DNA from 2 places in the Nonomuraea sp. NPDC000554 genome. Region 1 is predicted to be linked to the other one. Evidence: riboswitches for the same ligand, from Rfam matches in the RefSeq annotation. Region 1 holds a riboswitch; the other holds the start of a gene.
What was found. A riboswitch is a leader RNA that binds a small molecule or an ion and turns the genes downstream of it on or off. The one in region 1 is predicted to bind glycine.
Positions count from the first base shown of each region.

Region 2: another riboswitch for glycine. It lies ahead of gcvT (glycine cleavage system aminomethyltransferase GcvT); the one in region 1 lies ahead of gcvP (aminomethyl-transferring glycine dehydrogenase).

Region 1 covers NZ_JBEPDC010000006.1:182,578-190,206, forward strand. Annotated here, with positions in the region: gene ABT294_RS14180 (GNAT family N-acetyltransferase) at 1-336, shown strand, start outside; gene clsA (cardiolipin synthase ClsA) at 400-981, shown strand; gene ABT294_RS14190 (sugar phosphate nucleotidyltransferase) at 986-3,490, shown strand; gene ABT294_RS14195 (double zinc ribbon and FHA domain-containing protein) at 3,857-4,369, shown strand; gene ftsR (transcriptional regulator FtsR) at 4,393-5,019, shown strand; gene ABT294_RS14205 (bifunctional nuclease family protein) at 5,127-5,597, shown strand; gene ABT294_RS14210 (MerR family transcriptional regulator) at 5,746-6,366, shown strand; glycine riboswitch at 6,390-6,484, shown strand; gene gcvP (aminomethyl-transferring glycine dehydrogenase) at 6,637-7,629, shown strand, end outside.
Region 2 covers NZ_JBEPDC010000001.1:251,753-259,381, forward strand. Annotated here, with positions in the region: gene ABT294_RS01360 (aldehyde dehydrogenase family protein) at 1-1,225, shown strand, start outside; gene ABT294_RS01365 (RNA-guided endonuclease InsQ/TnpB family protein) at 1,266-1,913, opposite strand; gene ABT294_RS01370 (RNA-guided endonuclease InsQ/TnpB family protein) at 1,874-2,461, opposite strand; gene ABT294_RS01375 (3-oxoacyl-ACP reductase) at 2,581-3,345, shown strand; gene ABT294_RS01380 (gamma-glutamyl-gamma-aminobutyrate hydrolase family protein) at 3,358-4,047, shown strand; glycine riboswitch at 4,124-4,221, shown strand; gene gcvT (glycine cleavage system aminomethyltransferase GcvT) at 4,351-5,436, shown strand; gene gcvH (glycine cleavage system protein GcvH) at 5,433-5,822, shown strand; gene ABT294_RS01395 (L-serine ammonia-lyase) at 5,877-7,253, shown strand; gene ABT294_RS01400 (hypothetical protein) at 7,403-7,629, opposite strand, start outside.

The DNA of each region.
Region 1 (7,629 bases):
GTCGTCGAGCAGCTCGCCACGCGGGTCGAGGCGCGGCTGCGCGGCGCCGACCAGGTGGGCTTCCGCGGGGTGCGGGCCGCCGACGGGGAGCTGGCCTCCAGGGCCGACCTCTACCTGCAGGGCGGCGTCGCGCAGATCGAGACCGTCCACACCAGCAGCCGGCACCGGGGCCAGGGGCACGCCCGCGCGCTGATGACCGCGTTGCTGGCCGAGGCCGGTGCTGCGGGCAGCGAGCTGATCTTCCTGGTGGCCGACGACGCCGACTGGCCGAAGGAGTTCTACGCCAGGCTCGGGTTCGAGCCCATCGGCCGCACCCACGCCTTCCTGCGCGCCTGATCCGCCACTGATCCGTCACTGGGCCGCCCGCTGGGCGGGGAGGGCACGCAGTAGGGTCGGCTCGTGAGCGAAACTTCCGCCGAGGACCGGATCTGGACGGTTCCCAACCTGCTGAGCTTCCTGCGACTTCTCGGCGTTCCCGTCTTCCTCTGGCTGGTTCTCGGCCCACAGGAGGACGGCTGGGCCATCGGGATCCTCGCGGTCGCCGGGTTCACCGACTGGCTCGACGGCAAGATCGCTCGCGCGTTCAACCAGACCAGCAGGCTCGGCCGGATCATCGATCCGGCCGCCGACAAGCTCTACGTGTTCGCCACCATCCTGGCGCTGCTGCTGCGGGACGTCATCCCGTGGTGGCTGGTGGCCATCATCCTCGGCCGTGAACTCTTCGTCGCCTGTTTCATCCCCGTACTCCGTAAAAACGGTTACAAGGCACTCCAGGTGCATTTTCTGGGCAAGGCTGCCATGTTCAATCTCATGTACGCCTTCCCTCTCCTCTTCCTCGCCTCCCACTCTGGGTGGTATGCCGATATTGCGCGAATTGTCGGGTGGGCGTTCGCGCTCTGGGGAACGGGCCTGTACTGGTGGGCGGGGGTGCTGTACGGAGTACAGGTGGTTCAGCTCGTAGCCGCTGCGAAGAAGGAGTGATCGGGTGAAGGCGGTCGTCATGGCGGGCGGGGAGGGCACGCGGTTGCGTCCGATGACGGCCAACCAGCCCAAACCCCTGCTACCCGTGGTCAACCGCCCGATCATGGAGCATGTGCTCCGCCTGCTGAAGCGGCACGGCGTCACCGAGACGGTCGTGACGCTGCAGTTCCTGGCCGCTCTCGTGCGCAACTACTTCGGCGACGGCGACGAGCTGGGCATGAGCCTGCAGTACGCCACCGAGGACGTCCCGCTCGGCACGGCAGGCAGCGTCAAGAACGCCGAGGACCGGCTCCGCGACGACCGATTCTTGGTCATCTCCGGCGATGCCCTCACCGATATCGATTTATCAGACATGGTCCGTTTCCATCGTGAAAATTCGGCTCTTATCACCATCGGTCTGAAACGCGTCCCGAATCCGCTCGAGTTCGGGATCATCATCGTCGACGAACTCGGACGCGTGCAGCGCTTCCTGGAAAAGCCCACGTGGGGCCAGGTCTTCTCCGACACCGTCAACACCGGGATCTACGTCATGGAGCCCGAGGTCCTCGACGCGGTGGCCACCGGAGAGCCCGTCGACTGGGCGGCCGACGTCTTCCCCAGGCTGCTCGAACGCGGCGCCCCCATCTACGGCTACGTCGCCGACGGCTACTGGGAGGACGTCGGCACCCACGACAGCTACCTCAAGGCCCAGGCCGACGCCCTGTCCGGGCGCGTCAAGCTGGACATCGGCGGCTTCGAGCTCTCGCCGCGCGTCTGGGTCGCCGAGTCGGCGACCGTCGACCCCGACGCGGTGCTCAAGGGCCCGCTGCTCATCGGCGACTACGCCAAGGTCGAGGCGAACGCCGAACTGCGCGAGTACACGGTGCTCGGCAACAACGCGGTCGTCCGCGAGGGCGCGTTCCTGCACCGGGCCGTCGTGCATGACAACGTCTACCTCGGCCCCAGCGCCCACCTGCGCGGCTGCGTGATCGGCAAGAGCACCGACGTGATGGGCGGCGCCCGTATCGAGGAGAACGCGGTCATCGGCGACGAGTGCGTCATCGAGGCCGAGGCGTACGTCTCCAGCGGCGTCAAGGTGTACCCGTTCAAGACCATCGAGGCGGGCGCGGTCGTCAACACCAGCGTCATCTGGGAGTCGCGCGGCCAGCGCAACCTGTTCGGCCCCAGGGGCGTCAGCGGCCTGGTCAACGTGGAGATCACCCCCGAGCTGTGCGTGCGGCTCGCCAGCGCCTACGCCACCACCCTGAAGAAGGGCCAGCACGTCGTCACCTCGCGCGACGCCTCGCTCGCGGCCAGGGCGCTGAAGCGGGCCGTGGTGGCGGCGCTGACCGCCAGCGCCGTCAACGTCCTCGACCTGGAGGCGTCACCGCTGCCGGTGGCCCGCTTCCACACGGCCCGCGAGTCGGCGGCGGGTGGCATCGCGCTGCGCACCACCGCCGGCGACCCGCAGAGCGTGGACATCGTGATCATGGACGACCGCGGCGCCGACCTGCCCGCCGCCGCCCAGCGCAAGCTGGAGCGGGTCTTCTCCCGCCAGGAGTTCCGCCGCGCCTTCCCCGGTGAGATCGCCGGGCTGGCCTATCCCGCCCGGATCGTCGAGGACTACACCCACGAGCTGCTGCGCCGGGTGGACATGACCGGCGTCAAGGGCATGAAGGTGGTCGTCGACTGCGCGGGCGGCACGTCCTCGCTGGTGATGCCCACGCTGCTCGGACGGGTCGGCATCGACGTGCTGACCGTCAACGCCCGCCTCGACGACGTCTCGCCCACCGAGACGCTGGCCGAGCGCCGCCGCGACCTGCAACGCCTCTCGGAGCTGGTCAGCTCCTCCCGGGCGGCCTTCGGCGTCCGGTTCGACCCGGTCGGCGAGCGGATCGCGCTGGTGGACGAGATGGGCCAGCTCATCGGCGAGGAGCGGGCCCTGCTGGTGGTGCTCGACCTGGTCGCCGCCGAGCGCAGGGGCGGCAGGGTGGCGCTGCCCGTCACCACCACCAGGGTCGCCGAGCAGGTCTGCCGCTTCCACGGCGTGGAGGTGCGCTGGACCCCGACCGCGCTGGACGCCCTCACCTCCGCCGCCGCCGACCACGACATGATCTTCGCGGCCGACGGCAGGGGCGGCTTCGTCGTGCCGGAGTTCAGCCCGGCGATCGACGGACTGGCCGCGTTCATGCGGCTGCTCGGCCTGGTGGCCCGCACGCGCCTGTCGCTCAGTCAGATCGACGCCAGGATCCCCGAGGCCAAGCTGCTCAAGCGCTCCATGCCGACGCAGTGGGCGGCCAAGGGCGCGGTGATGCGCTCGGTCATCGAGGCGGCCGAGGCGATGGGCGAGGGCTCCCGCATCGACACCACCGACGGGGTGCGCGTCGAGGGGGCGGACGGCAGCTGGGTGCTCATCCTGCCCGCCGCCACCGAGCCCGTCACCGATCTGTGGGCTGAAGGGCCGGACGTCGACACGGCCGCCGCCCTCATCGAGCGCTGGGCACGCGTCGTGGAGCAGTGCACCACCTGAGGGCCGGACGGGAGCCCTGCGCCACCTGGGGCATGTGACTTGTGCCACACGAGGGACGGTGGAATCGGTGATCGTGCGTCCCCCGAGGCTGGTGGACCCCTGCGTGCCCTTGGGGATCACCTGATTCGATCGGAAATGAGATAGTTTGTGAACGACTGGGTCAAGATCGTATTGTTAAGAGGCGCGGCGGCATGGACCTTTCGGCGCGGGCGGCGGTAACTTTGTCACCGTCCAAACCTGTCGTCCAGCGCCCCGCCTTGACCTTTGCCGCTGATCAGCGTAAGTTGCGGCATTCGCAAACTTGAAGAGCGAGGCGCGCCCCGAGCACCGTTGCCGCGTCTTCGCGGTAGGAGGCCGAGCCGATCGATGCCGAGCGTCTACTGCACGCAGTGCGGGCACGCCAACCCCGAGGATGCCCGTTTCTGTTCCCGCTGTGGGTCACCGTTGACCAGACTGGAGGTCTCAGGGGATACCACGTCGACGATCTCCATCGCGGGAATCGAGGCATACGAGGCTGAGGCGGGCGACATGCTCCTGGCCGAGCGGGCGCTGGTGGAGCAGCTCCCGCCCGGCACGGCGTTGCTCAGCGTGACACGGGGCCCCAACCAGGGCAGCCGCTTCCGCCTCGACAAGGACCTCACCACCACGGGCCGGCACCCCGAGAGCGACATCTTCCTCGACGACATCACGGTCTCGCGCCGTCACGTCGAGTTCTACCGCCACCGCGGGGGGCAGTTCTCGGTGCGCGACGTGGGCAGCCTCAACGGCACCTACGTCAACAGGGAACGCATCGAGGAGGTGCCCCTGCACTCCGGAGACGAGGTGCAGATCGGCAAGTTCCGCCTCGTCTTCCTGATGCGGACCGCCGCAGGCGCATGAGCTCGCAGGCGGCACGCTCGCACATGAGCATCGGGGAGGTGCTCGCGCTCCTGCAGGGCGAGTTCCCCGACGTCACCATCTCCAAGATCCGTTTCTTGGAGGGCGAGGGCCTCATCGAGCCCGAGCGCAGCCCGTCCGGCTACCGCAAGTTCACCCACCTGCACGTGGAGCAGTTGCGCTTCATCCTCACCGAGCAGCGCGACCACTACCTGCCGCTGCGGGTGATCAAGGACAGGATGGTCGAGAGCTTCGGCCGTCCGCGCGCCGTGCAGGAGAAGCAGGAGGTGCGGCTGAGCCGCGCCGAACTGCTGGAGGCCGCCGGGCTCGACGACGAGACGCTCACCGAGCTGGAGGACTACGGCCTGCTCGCCGCCAAGGCCAGGCGCTACGACGAGGACGCACTCAAGATCGCCCGCAGCGTGGGCGCGCTGGCCCGGTTCGGCCTGCACGCCCGCCATCTGCGCGCGGTCAAGGCGGCGGCCGAGCGCGAGTCGGGGCTGATCGAGCAGACGGTCGCGCCCATTCTCAAGCGCCGTGCCCCCGGCGCCATCGGCGAGGCCGACGAGGTGGCCAGAGAGCTGTCCAACCTGCTGCTCGACCTCCATGCCGCCCTCCTGCGCACCGGCGTACGCGACGTTCTGGGACGATGACCGGACCGGCGGGGCGTACAGGGCCCAACGGGTGTTACGTTGAAATGCAGAAGCGGACCAGCAAATAGCTGCGCCGGGTCACCGGCCAGTCGAATACGGAGCAGCCCGTGTTGCAGATGGAGGTCGTGGGTGTTCGCGTAGAAATGCCCACAAATCAGCCGATCGTCTTGCTCAAGGAGGCACACGGGGAGCGGTTCCTGCCCATCTGGATCGGCATGACCGAAGCGACGGCCATCGCCCTGGCCCAGGCGGAGGAGCCTCCGCCGCGGCCTCTGACGCACGACCTGTTCAGGGACGTGCTGAGCGCCCTGGGTGTCGGCCTGCGCGCCGTGAACATCGTCGCCCTGCGCGACGGCATCTTCTTCGCCGACCTGGTCTTCTCCAACGGGGTGGAGGTCAGCGCCCGCCCGTCGGACTCGATCGCGCTTGCGCTTCGCACCGGAGCGCGTATCTTCGCCAGCGAGGAAGTCGTCCAGGAGGCCGGGGTCATCATCCCCGACGACCAAGAGGATGAGGTGGAGAAGTTCAGGGAGTTCCTTGACACGATCACTCCCGAAGACTTCGGCAGGGCGGGGTAGGTATTTCAGTGCATTTACGCTTCACGACGCGCCGAGCCGGATCGTTGACTGAGCATGGTCACGGTCCTACGGTGCAAGTGAAACCCGTGGTCGCCCTTTTACGAACCCCCAGATCAGACCGCGGGATGAGAGAAAGCCGGAGGTCCGCGTGGCGGTCAGCAGCGGCGAGGGAAAGACGGCCGGCCAGGAAGATCCGGTGCGGCGCGAGAGCGCGCGGCAGCGTGCCGGAGAGCAGGGACTGCTCTTCGACGAGCGGCCCGCGACGTTGCCAGGTGACATCGGATACCGCGGCCCCACGGCCTGCTCGGCGGCCGGCATCACCTACAGGCAGCTTGACTACTGGGCGCGCACCGGCTTGGTGGAGCCCACGATAAGAGCCGCGCAGGGCTCGGGTTCCCAGCGGCTCTACAGCTTCCGCGACATCCTGGTGCTCAAGGTGGTCAAGCGGCTGCTCGACACCGGAGTGTCGCTCCAGCAGATCCGTACCGCCGTCCAGCACCTGCGCGATCGCGGGGTCGCCGACCTCGCGCAGATCACGCTGATGAGCGACGGCGTCAGCGTCTACGAGTGCACCTCGGCCGACGAGGTGATCGACCTGCTCCAGGGCGGCCAGGGCGTGTTCGGCATCGCGCTCGGCAGGGTCTGGCGCGAGGTCGAGGGCTCCCTCGCGGAGCTGCCGGGGGAAAGAGCGGCGGTCGCGGACGACGTCCCGGCCGACCATCCCACTGACGAGCTGGCCCAGCGGCGACGCGCGCGTCGCATTGGGTAGTAACCTTTAGGGACAAAAGCTGATGACCCCGTGCGGGAGAGTCCCCGGGCTGCTGCCCGGGGCGCCGAAGGAGCAACCCTCCCCGGAATCTCTCAGGCGCCCGTACCGCTCGGGTGAGGCAACTCTGGAAAGCAGGCGCGCCGGCCAGGCGCGTCTCACCGACGGTGCAAGCCCTTCGGGGTGAAGCTCTCAGGTCGCCATGACAGAGGGGGAGATCCGGCACTCGTCCGCGCCCTGGCGCCGGTCTCCAAGCCCTCGGGAGGCACCTCCATGACCGACCTGTCTGCACCGCCGTTCTCGTCCCGGCATATCGGCCCGTCGGAATCCGAGCAGCAGCGCATGCTCGAAACCGTGGGCTTCGAGTCCGTGGCGGATCTGGTGGCGGTGGCCGTGCCCGAGGCCATCAGGGCCAAGGACCGCCTCCAGCTGCCCGCCGCGATCGGCGAGACCGAGGCGATCGCCGAGCTGCGCGCCCTGGCCGACCGCAACCAGGTGCTCACCTCCATGATCGGCCTCGGCTACTACGACACGATCACCCCCGCGGTCATCCGGCGCAACCTGCTGGAGAACCCGGGCTGGTACACCGCCTACACGCCGTACCAGCCGGAGATCTCGCAGGGCCGCCTGGAGGCGCTGCTCAACTTCCAGACCGTGGTCTCCGACCTCACCGGCCTGCCCGTCGCGGGCGCGTCCCTGCTGGACGAGGCCACCGCCGCCGCCGAGGCGATGACGCTGGCCAGGCGGGCGGGCAAGGCCAAGAGCGCAGTGTTCGTCGTCGACTCCGACGCGCTGCCGCAGACCAAGGCCGTGCTGGCCACCCGCGCCGAGCCGCTCGGCATCACCCTCGTCGAGAGCGACCTGACCGGCGAGCTGCCCGAGTGCTTCGGCGTCCTCGTGCAGTACCCCGGCGCGTCGGGCCGCCTGCGCGACTTCCGCGCGGTCGCCGCCGCCGCGCACGCGTCCGGCGCGCTCGTGGTGGCCGCCGCCGACCTGCTCGCCCTGACCCTGGTCGCCGCGCCGGGCGAGCTGGGCGCCGACATCGCGATCGGCTCCTCGCAGCGGTTCGGAGTCCCGTTCGGCTTCGGCGGCCCGCACGCCGCCTACATGTCGGTGCGCGAAGGCCTGCAGCGGCAGATGCCGGGCCGCCTGGTCGGCGTCTCCGTCGACACCGACGGCTCGCCCGCCTACCGGCTCGCGCTGCAGACCCGCGAGCAGCACATCCGCCGCGAGAAGGCCACCAGCAACATCTGCACCGCCCAGGTG
Region 2 (7,629 bases), on a different contig from region 1:
CTCTCCCGGCGATCGGGCGCGGCTGCTCAGAAGGTTCGCCGAGGTCGTGGACGCCCACGGCGAGGAGCTGGCGCGGCTGGAACTCGCCAACGCCGGCCACCCGATCGGCAACGCGACGTGGGAGGCGGGCAGCGTCCGCGACGTCCTGCACTTCTACGCCGGGGCGCCGGAGCGCAACCACGGCAAGCAGATCCCGGTGCCCGGCGGAGTGGACATCACGTTCCAGGAGCCGCTCGGCGTCGTCGGCGTGATCGTCCCGTGGAACTTCCCGATGCTCATCATGAGCTGGGGCGTCGCCCCGGCTCTGGCGGCGGGCAACACGGTGATCGTCAAGCCCGCCGAGTGGACCCCGCTCACCGCGCTGAGGCTGGCCGAGCTGGCCTTGGAGGCGGGCCTCCCCGAGGGGGTGCTCCAGGTCCTGCCTGGCGCAGGGGAGGTCGCGGGTGCCCGCCTGGTCGAGCACCCGGACGTGGCCAAGATCGTGTTCACCGGCTCGACCGAGGTGGGCAAGGAGATCGCGGCAAAGGCCGCAAAGCACGTCAAGCGCATAACCCTCGAACTAGGCGGCAAATCCGCAAATATCGTCTTTGCCGATTCTGATGTGGAAAAGGCGGCGAGAACCGCGCCCTATGCCGTCTTCGACAACTCCGGCCAGGACTGCTGCGCCCGGTCGAGGATCCTCGTCCAGGCCGAGATCCACGACGAGTTCCTCGACCTGCTCGCGCAGGCCGTCCGGAAGGTCAGGGTCGGCGACCCGCTCGACCCGGCCACCGAGATGGGCCCCCTGGTCAGCGCCGAGCACCTGGAGCGGGTCCGCGGCTTCGTCGAGGGCACGCCGTACCTGCGGGGCGGCTGCCCGACCGGCAAGGGCTACTGGTTCCCGCCCACGGTCCTGACCACGCGGGTCACCGACCGGACGTTCACCGAGGAGATCTTCGGCCCCGTGGTGTCGGTGGTGCCCTTCGCGGACGAGGCCGAAGCCGTCCGCATCGCCAACGACACCCGGTACGGCCTGAGCGGCTCCATCTGGACCCGCGACGTCGGCAGGGCGCTGCGGGTGGCCAGGGCCGTCGAGGCGGGCGCGCTGTCGGTGAACTCGCACTCGTCGGTGCGCTACTGGACGCCGTTCGGCGGCTTCAAGGAGTCCGGCCTCGGCCGGGAACTCGGCCCGGACGCCCTGGCCGCGTTCACCGAGACCAAGAACGTCTTCATTTCAACGGATTGACATCCTCCCCCCACTCGAAGTCGAGGGATTTCAACAGCAACTACCTTACGAGGAGGAGGTCGCGTTGAGGTTCACGGTTCACCGGCCCGCCCAGCGGCAGGCCTCCCCGTGCAGCAACCGCATGCCCTGCGGCGGTATCCCGGATGTTCCTGGCCGCGTTGACGTCGGCGTTGTCCTGCCATCCACAGGCGACACAACCGAATCGAGATTGGCTCTCTCTCGATCCGGCCGCGATGTTCCCGCAGGCGTTGCAGGTCTGCGACGTGTAACGCGGGTCGACCTTGACGACCCGGCCGGCAGCCTTGTGCTCCAGCCGGGTCACCAGCAGCCCCCACCCGCTCGCGAGGATGGCCCGGTTGAGCCCCGCCTTCTGCCGGACGTTACGCCCCGGCTCGGCGAGCGTGCCCTTGGCCGACCGGGTCATGCCGCAGATGTTGAGGTCTTCGACGGCGATCACATCGAAGCGGCGGGCCAGATCGGTGCTGGTCTTCTCCACCCAGTCCTTACGCCGGTCTGTCTCACGCACCTTCAGACGCGCGATGGCGGTCTTGACCTTGCCGCGCCGGTTCGATCCACGGCCGGCCCGGGCGAGCTTGCGCAGGAGCCGCTTCAGCCGGGCCTTCTCCGTCTCGCGCAGGGTCGGCGCGTTCAGGATCTGCCCGGTCGACAGGGCCGCCGATGCGGCCACGCCTCGATCCACACCCACCGTCTCGCCCGTACAGGGGGCGGGGATCGGGTCGGAATGGCAGCGAACGCGACATGCCAGCGGCCCGCCGCATCACGGGTGACCCGAAAGGACCTCACCCCATCGGGCACTGGACGAGACCAGCGAAACCGCACCCACCCCACCTTCGGAACCCGCACCTCGCCCACATTCCGGGACACTCGGCGCACATCACCGGGCTTCACCGCGACGATCCGGAACCCTTCACCCCGCCCGCGCCTGCGGAAGGCAGGCCGCCGATGCGTCCCGCCGAAGAAGTTCGCCATCGCCTGCGCGAAGTCCTTCAGCGCCTGCTGCTGCACCACGATCGGCCCAGCCCGCAGCCACGCGAACTCCGCCCGCGCCTCGGTCAGCTGCCTGCACTGCTCGGCGAAGCCAGGCGCGCTCTGACGCCCCGGCCGCCAATACGCATGCTGCTCCACAGCAAGATTCCACACATACCGGGCATGCCCGAAATGCTCCACCAGCACCTGCTCCTGGGCAGGCGTCGGCTGGAGCCGGTAGCGGGACACGCCGATCAACCTACCGACCACCACCGACAAAACCAGGAGACCACAGTGTCCGACCGTTCCGCCTCTCCTCCCCGCCATGAAGGGCGAGGCATCCAGGCTGTAGGTAAAGGGTGAAACACATGCAGCGTTTGCAGGACCGCGTCGCCGTCATCACCGGCGCGGGCAGCGGCATCGGCCTGGCCACGGCCCGCAGGTTCGCCGAGGAGGGCGCCAGGGTCGTCTGCGTGGACGTCGACGAGGAGGCGGGCAAGAAGGCCGCGGCCGAGGTCGGCGGCCTCTTCGTCCGGGCCGACGTGACCAGCGAGGACGACGTCGCCCGGATGTACCAGACGGCGTTCGACACCTACGGCAGCGTGGACATCGCGTTCAACAACGCGGGCATCTCGCCGCCCGACGACGACTCGATCCTGGAGACCGGCCTCGACGCCTGGCGGCGCGTCCAGGAGGTGAACCTGACGAGCGTGTATCTGTGCTGCAAGCACGCGATCCCGTACATGCGGCGGCAGGGCAAGGGGTCCATCATCAACACCGCCTCGTTCGTCGCGGTGATGGGCTCGGCGACCTCGCAGATCTCCTACACGGCGTCCAAGGGCGGGGTGCTGGCGATGTCGCGCGAGCTGGGCGTGCAGTTCGCCCGCGAGGGCATCAGGGTGAACGCGCTCTGCCCGGGGCCGGTGAACACGCCGCTGCTCCAGGAGCTGTTCGCCAAGGACCCGGAGCGGGCGCAGCGCCGCCTGGTGCACGTCCCGGTCGGCCGGTTCGCCGAAGCGTCCGAGATCGCCGCGGCTGTCGCCTTCCTGGCCAGCGACGACGCCTCGTTCATCACAGGCTCGGAGTTCCTGGTCGACGGCGGGATCTCCGGCGCCTACGTCACCCCGCTGTAAGGAGAAGCCGTCATGCGCCGTCCCGTCATCGGCATCACGTCCTATGTCGAGCCCGCCCGGTTCACCGTGTGGGAGCTGCCCGTCGCGTTGCTGCCGTACATGTACGTGGAGCAGGTGGTGCGGGCCGGTGGCCAGCCCGTGATCCTGCCCCCGGCAGGCGACCCGGCCTCGGTGGTACCGCGGCTCGACGGGGTGATCCTGGCGGGCGGCGGCGACATCGATCCCGCCCTCTACGGCGAGAGCCCGCACGAGCGCACCGGCTTCGTCAGAGACTTCAGGGACGAGGCGGAGTTCGCGGTCCTGTCCGCCGCGCTCGACGCGGGCCTGCCCTACCTGGGCGTCTGCCGTGGCCTCCAGATGCTGAACGTGGCGCTCGGCGGAAGCCTGCACCAGCACCTGCCTGACGTGGTCGGGCACTGCGGCCACTCCCCCGCGCCCGGCACGTTCGGCCCGCTGCCTGTCACACCGGTGCCGGGCAGCCGGGTGGCCAAGGCGCTGGGCCCGGACCCCCTGGAGGTCATGCACTACCACCACCAGGCCGTCGACAGGCTCGGCCCCGGCCTCACCGTGACCGCCACGGCCGACGACGGGACCGTCGAGGCGGTCGAGCTGGACCCGTACCCGTTCGCGGTGGCCGTCCAGTGGCACCCTGAGGCGTCTGAGGACGGCGCGCTGTTCGAGGCGCTGGTGGCGGCCTGCTGACCCCCTGGCCGGACCGCGAACTCGGACGTACGCGACAAGAGCCCCGCGACGGCACTAGGCTGGCGGACGACACCGACGAACCCGTGCGGGAGAGCGTCCTGACAGCCGGTCAGGGCCCCTGAAGGAGCAAGCCCTCCCCGCGAACCTCTCAAGGCAAAGGACCGCGCGGACGAGGTGGCTCTGGAAAGCAGGCCGGTTGGCCTCGCCGAAGGTGAAAGTCCGGCAAAACTCGGGCGAATCTCTCAGGCATCGATGACAGAGGGGGAGGATGCTGGCATCCGACTCTGCCCTGAGGTGCGACACATGTCCCGACCCACACCGCTGCGAGACGTCCACGAGAGCCTCGGCGCGACCCTGACCGACTTCGCGGGCTGGCTCATGCCCCTGCGCTACGGCAGCGAGTCCGCGGAGCACAACGCCGTACGGCAGGCGGCGGGGCTGTTCGACCTCTCGCACATGGGCGAGATCTTCGTGACGGGCCCGCAGGCGGCCGAGGCGCTCGACTACGCGCTGGTGGGGCACCTGTCGGCGCTGGCCACCGGCCGCGCCCGGTACACGATGATCGTGGACGAGCGGGGCGGGGTGCTGGACGACCTGATCGTCTACCGGCTGGGCGACGAGGAGTTCATGGTGGTGGCCAACGCCTCCAACTATGAAAAAGTCGCGAATGAGCTGATAAATCGCAGTAAGTCGTACGACGCGGTGGTTGACGACCGGTCCGAGCAGTACGCCCTGATCGCCGTGCAGGGGCCGCGCGCGCAGCAGATTCTCGCCACGCTCACCGACGCCGACCTCGACGGCCTCAAGTACTACGCGGGCCTGCCCGCCCTGGTCGACGGCCGGCAGGCGCTGATCGCCCGCACCGGCTACACCGGCGAGGACGGTTTCGAGCTGTTCGTGGCCAACCAGGACGCGGTGCCGCTCTGGCACGCCCTGACCGAGGCGGGCACGCCGCACGGCCTGCTGCCCGCGGGTCTGTCCAGCCGCGACACCCTCAGGCTCGAAGCGGGCATGCCGCTGTACGGCAACGAACTCTCCGCGAAGCTGACCCCATTCGACGCGGGGCTAGGCAGAGTGGTGAAATTCGACAAGCCGGGCGACTTCGTCGGCAGGTCGGCGCTCGAGGCGGTCAAGGACGACGCGCCGCGACGCAGGCTCGTCGGGCTGGTCGCGCGGGGCCGCCGGGTGCCCCGACACGGGTACCCGGTCACCAAGGACGGAGCCGTCGTCGGCGAGGTCACCAGCGGTGCGCCATCCCAGACCCTGGGCAAGCCCATCGCGATGGCGTACGTCGACGCCGGGGTCAACGAAGGTCTGGCCGTGGACATCCGGGGCAGCCATGAACCCGTGGACCTGATCGAGCTGCCCTTTTACAGGAGGAACAAGTGAGCAACATCCCTGACGAGCTGAGCTACACCAAGGAACACGAGTGGATTTCCGGCCTTGAGGACGCCATCACGGTGACCATCGGCATCACGGCCTTCGCCGCCGAGGCCCTCGGGGACGTGGTCTTCGTGCAGCTTCCGGAGGCCGGCTCGGTCGTCGAGGCGGGCGACTCGGTCGGCGAGGTCGAGTCCACCAAGTCCGTGAGCGAGATCTACACCCCTGTCGGCGGTGAGGTCGTCGAGGTCAACCAGGCCATCGTCGACGACCCGTCGCTCGCCAACAGCGACCCGTACGGCGAGGGCTGGATGTTCCGTGTGCGCGTCCAGGGCGACCCGGAGGACCTGCTCACCGCCGAGGAGTACACGGCGCTCACCTCAGGCGAGTCCTGACCCACCCGCCGGGGTCCTGACCTGGGCCCCGGCCTTTCTGAAGGGCGCACATCAATGGCGATCAGCGTCTTCGACCTCTTCAAGATCGGCATCGGCCCGTCGAGCTCGCACACCGGCGGCCCGATGGCCGCCGCGCACCGCTTCGCCCGCGGCCTGCGCGACGACGGTCTCCTGGAGCGGACGGCGCGCGTCGAGACGATCCTTTACGGCTCGCTCGGGCTGACCGGCAAGGGTCACGGCAGCGACAAGGCCGTTCTGCTCGGCCTGTCGGGTGACAAGCCCGAACTGGTGGACGTCGACGGCATCGACGCCCGCCTCGCCGACATGCGCGCCTCCGGCACCGTCAAGCTGTTCGGCACCCGCGAGATCCCGTTCGTGATCGGCGAGGACCTCGTCTTCGAACGCAAGATCTCGCTCCCCGAGCACCCGAACGGCATGCGGTTCACCGCGTTCTCCGACTCGGGCGAGAAGCTGCGGGAGAAGGTCTACTTCTCCGTGGGCGGCGGCTTCGTCGTCGACGAGAACGCCACGGGCGCCGACCGGATCAAACCCGACGACACCGTCCTGCCCTACCCCTTCACGACCGGGGAAGAGCTGCTCAAGCACTGCTCGAACACGGGGCTGTCCATCTCGGCGCTGATGATGCGGAACGAGCAGGCCTTCGGCCGCACCGAGGAGGAGATCCGCGCCGGGATCCTGAACCTGTGGCGGGTCATGTCCGACAGCGTCCGGCGGGGCATCGCCCAGGAAGGCGTGCTGCCTGGCGGCCTGCGCGTGAAGCGCCGCGCCAACCAGCTCCACCGCCGCCTGCAGGCCGAGTCCTCGGAGAAGGACCCGCTGCACGTGATGGACTGGGTCTCGCTGTTCGCGCTGGCCGTCAACGAGGAGAACGCCGCGGGCGGGCGCGTCGTCACGGCCCCCACGAACGGCGCGGCGGGCATCATCCCCGCCGTCCTGACGTACTACAGCCGGTTCGTCCCGCACGCCGACGACGAGGGCGTCATCCGCTTCCTGCTCACCGCCACCGCGATCGGCGTCCTGTTCAAGGAGAACGCCTCGATCTCCGGCGCCGAGGTGGGCTGCCAGGGCGAGGTCGGCTCGGCCTGCTCGATGGCCTCGGCCGGCCTCACCGAGGTCCTGGGCGGCACGCCCGAGCAGGTCGAGAACGCCGCCGAGATCGGCATCGAGCACAATCTCGGCCTGACCTGCGACCCGATCGGCGGCCTCGTCCAGATCCCGTGCATCGAGCGGAACGCGGTCGCGTCCATCAAGGCCATCACCGCGGCCCGCATCGCGCTGCGCGGCGACGGCCGCCACTTCGTCGCCCTGGACAAGGCCATCAAGACGATGCGCCAGACCGGAGCGGACATGCTGGACAAGTACAAGGAGACATCGCGAGGCGGCCTGGCCGTCAACGTGATCGAGTGCTGACCGACCTCGCAAGTGGTAGGTAGTGCTGTACCACTTGCGAGGGGGATCGTGTCCTACCACGAGGCGGTCGACGGGCGTTACGAGCGGCACGAACTGCTGGGCGACGAGGGTGCTCGGTGAAGGTCGCGTCCACCAGCCAGGGCCGAATGCTAGCGGCGGACGTGCAGGCGGACGACCGCGCCCACCTCGTCGTCGCGGATCTCGCGCCGGATGCGGCCCACGATATCCCGGTCCAGCTTGTTCACCACCGCGCCGACGTCGGCCGAGGACGGGCAGCTCAGGCCGATGCGCAGCCTGTCCGCGTCGCCCACGACCCGGACCGCCGCGTGGCTGAGCCCGTCCACGTCCTTCAGGCCGATGCAGAGCATCGCGGTGC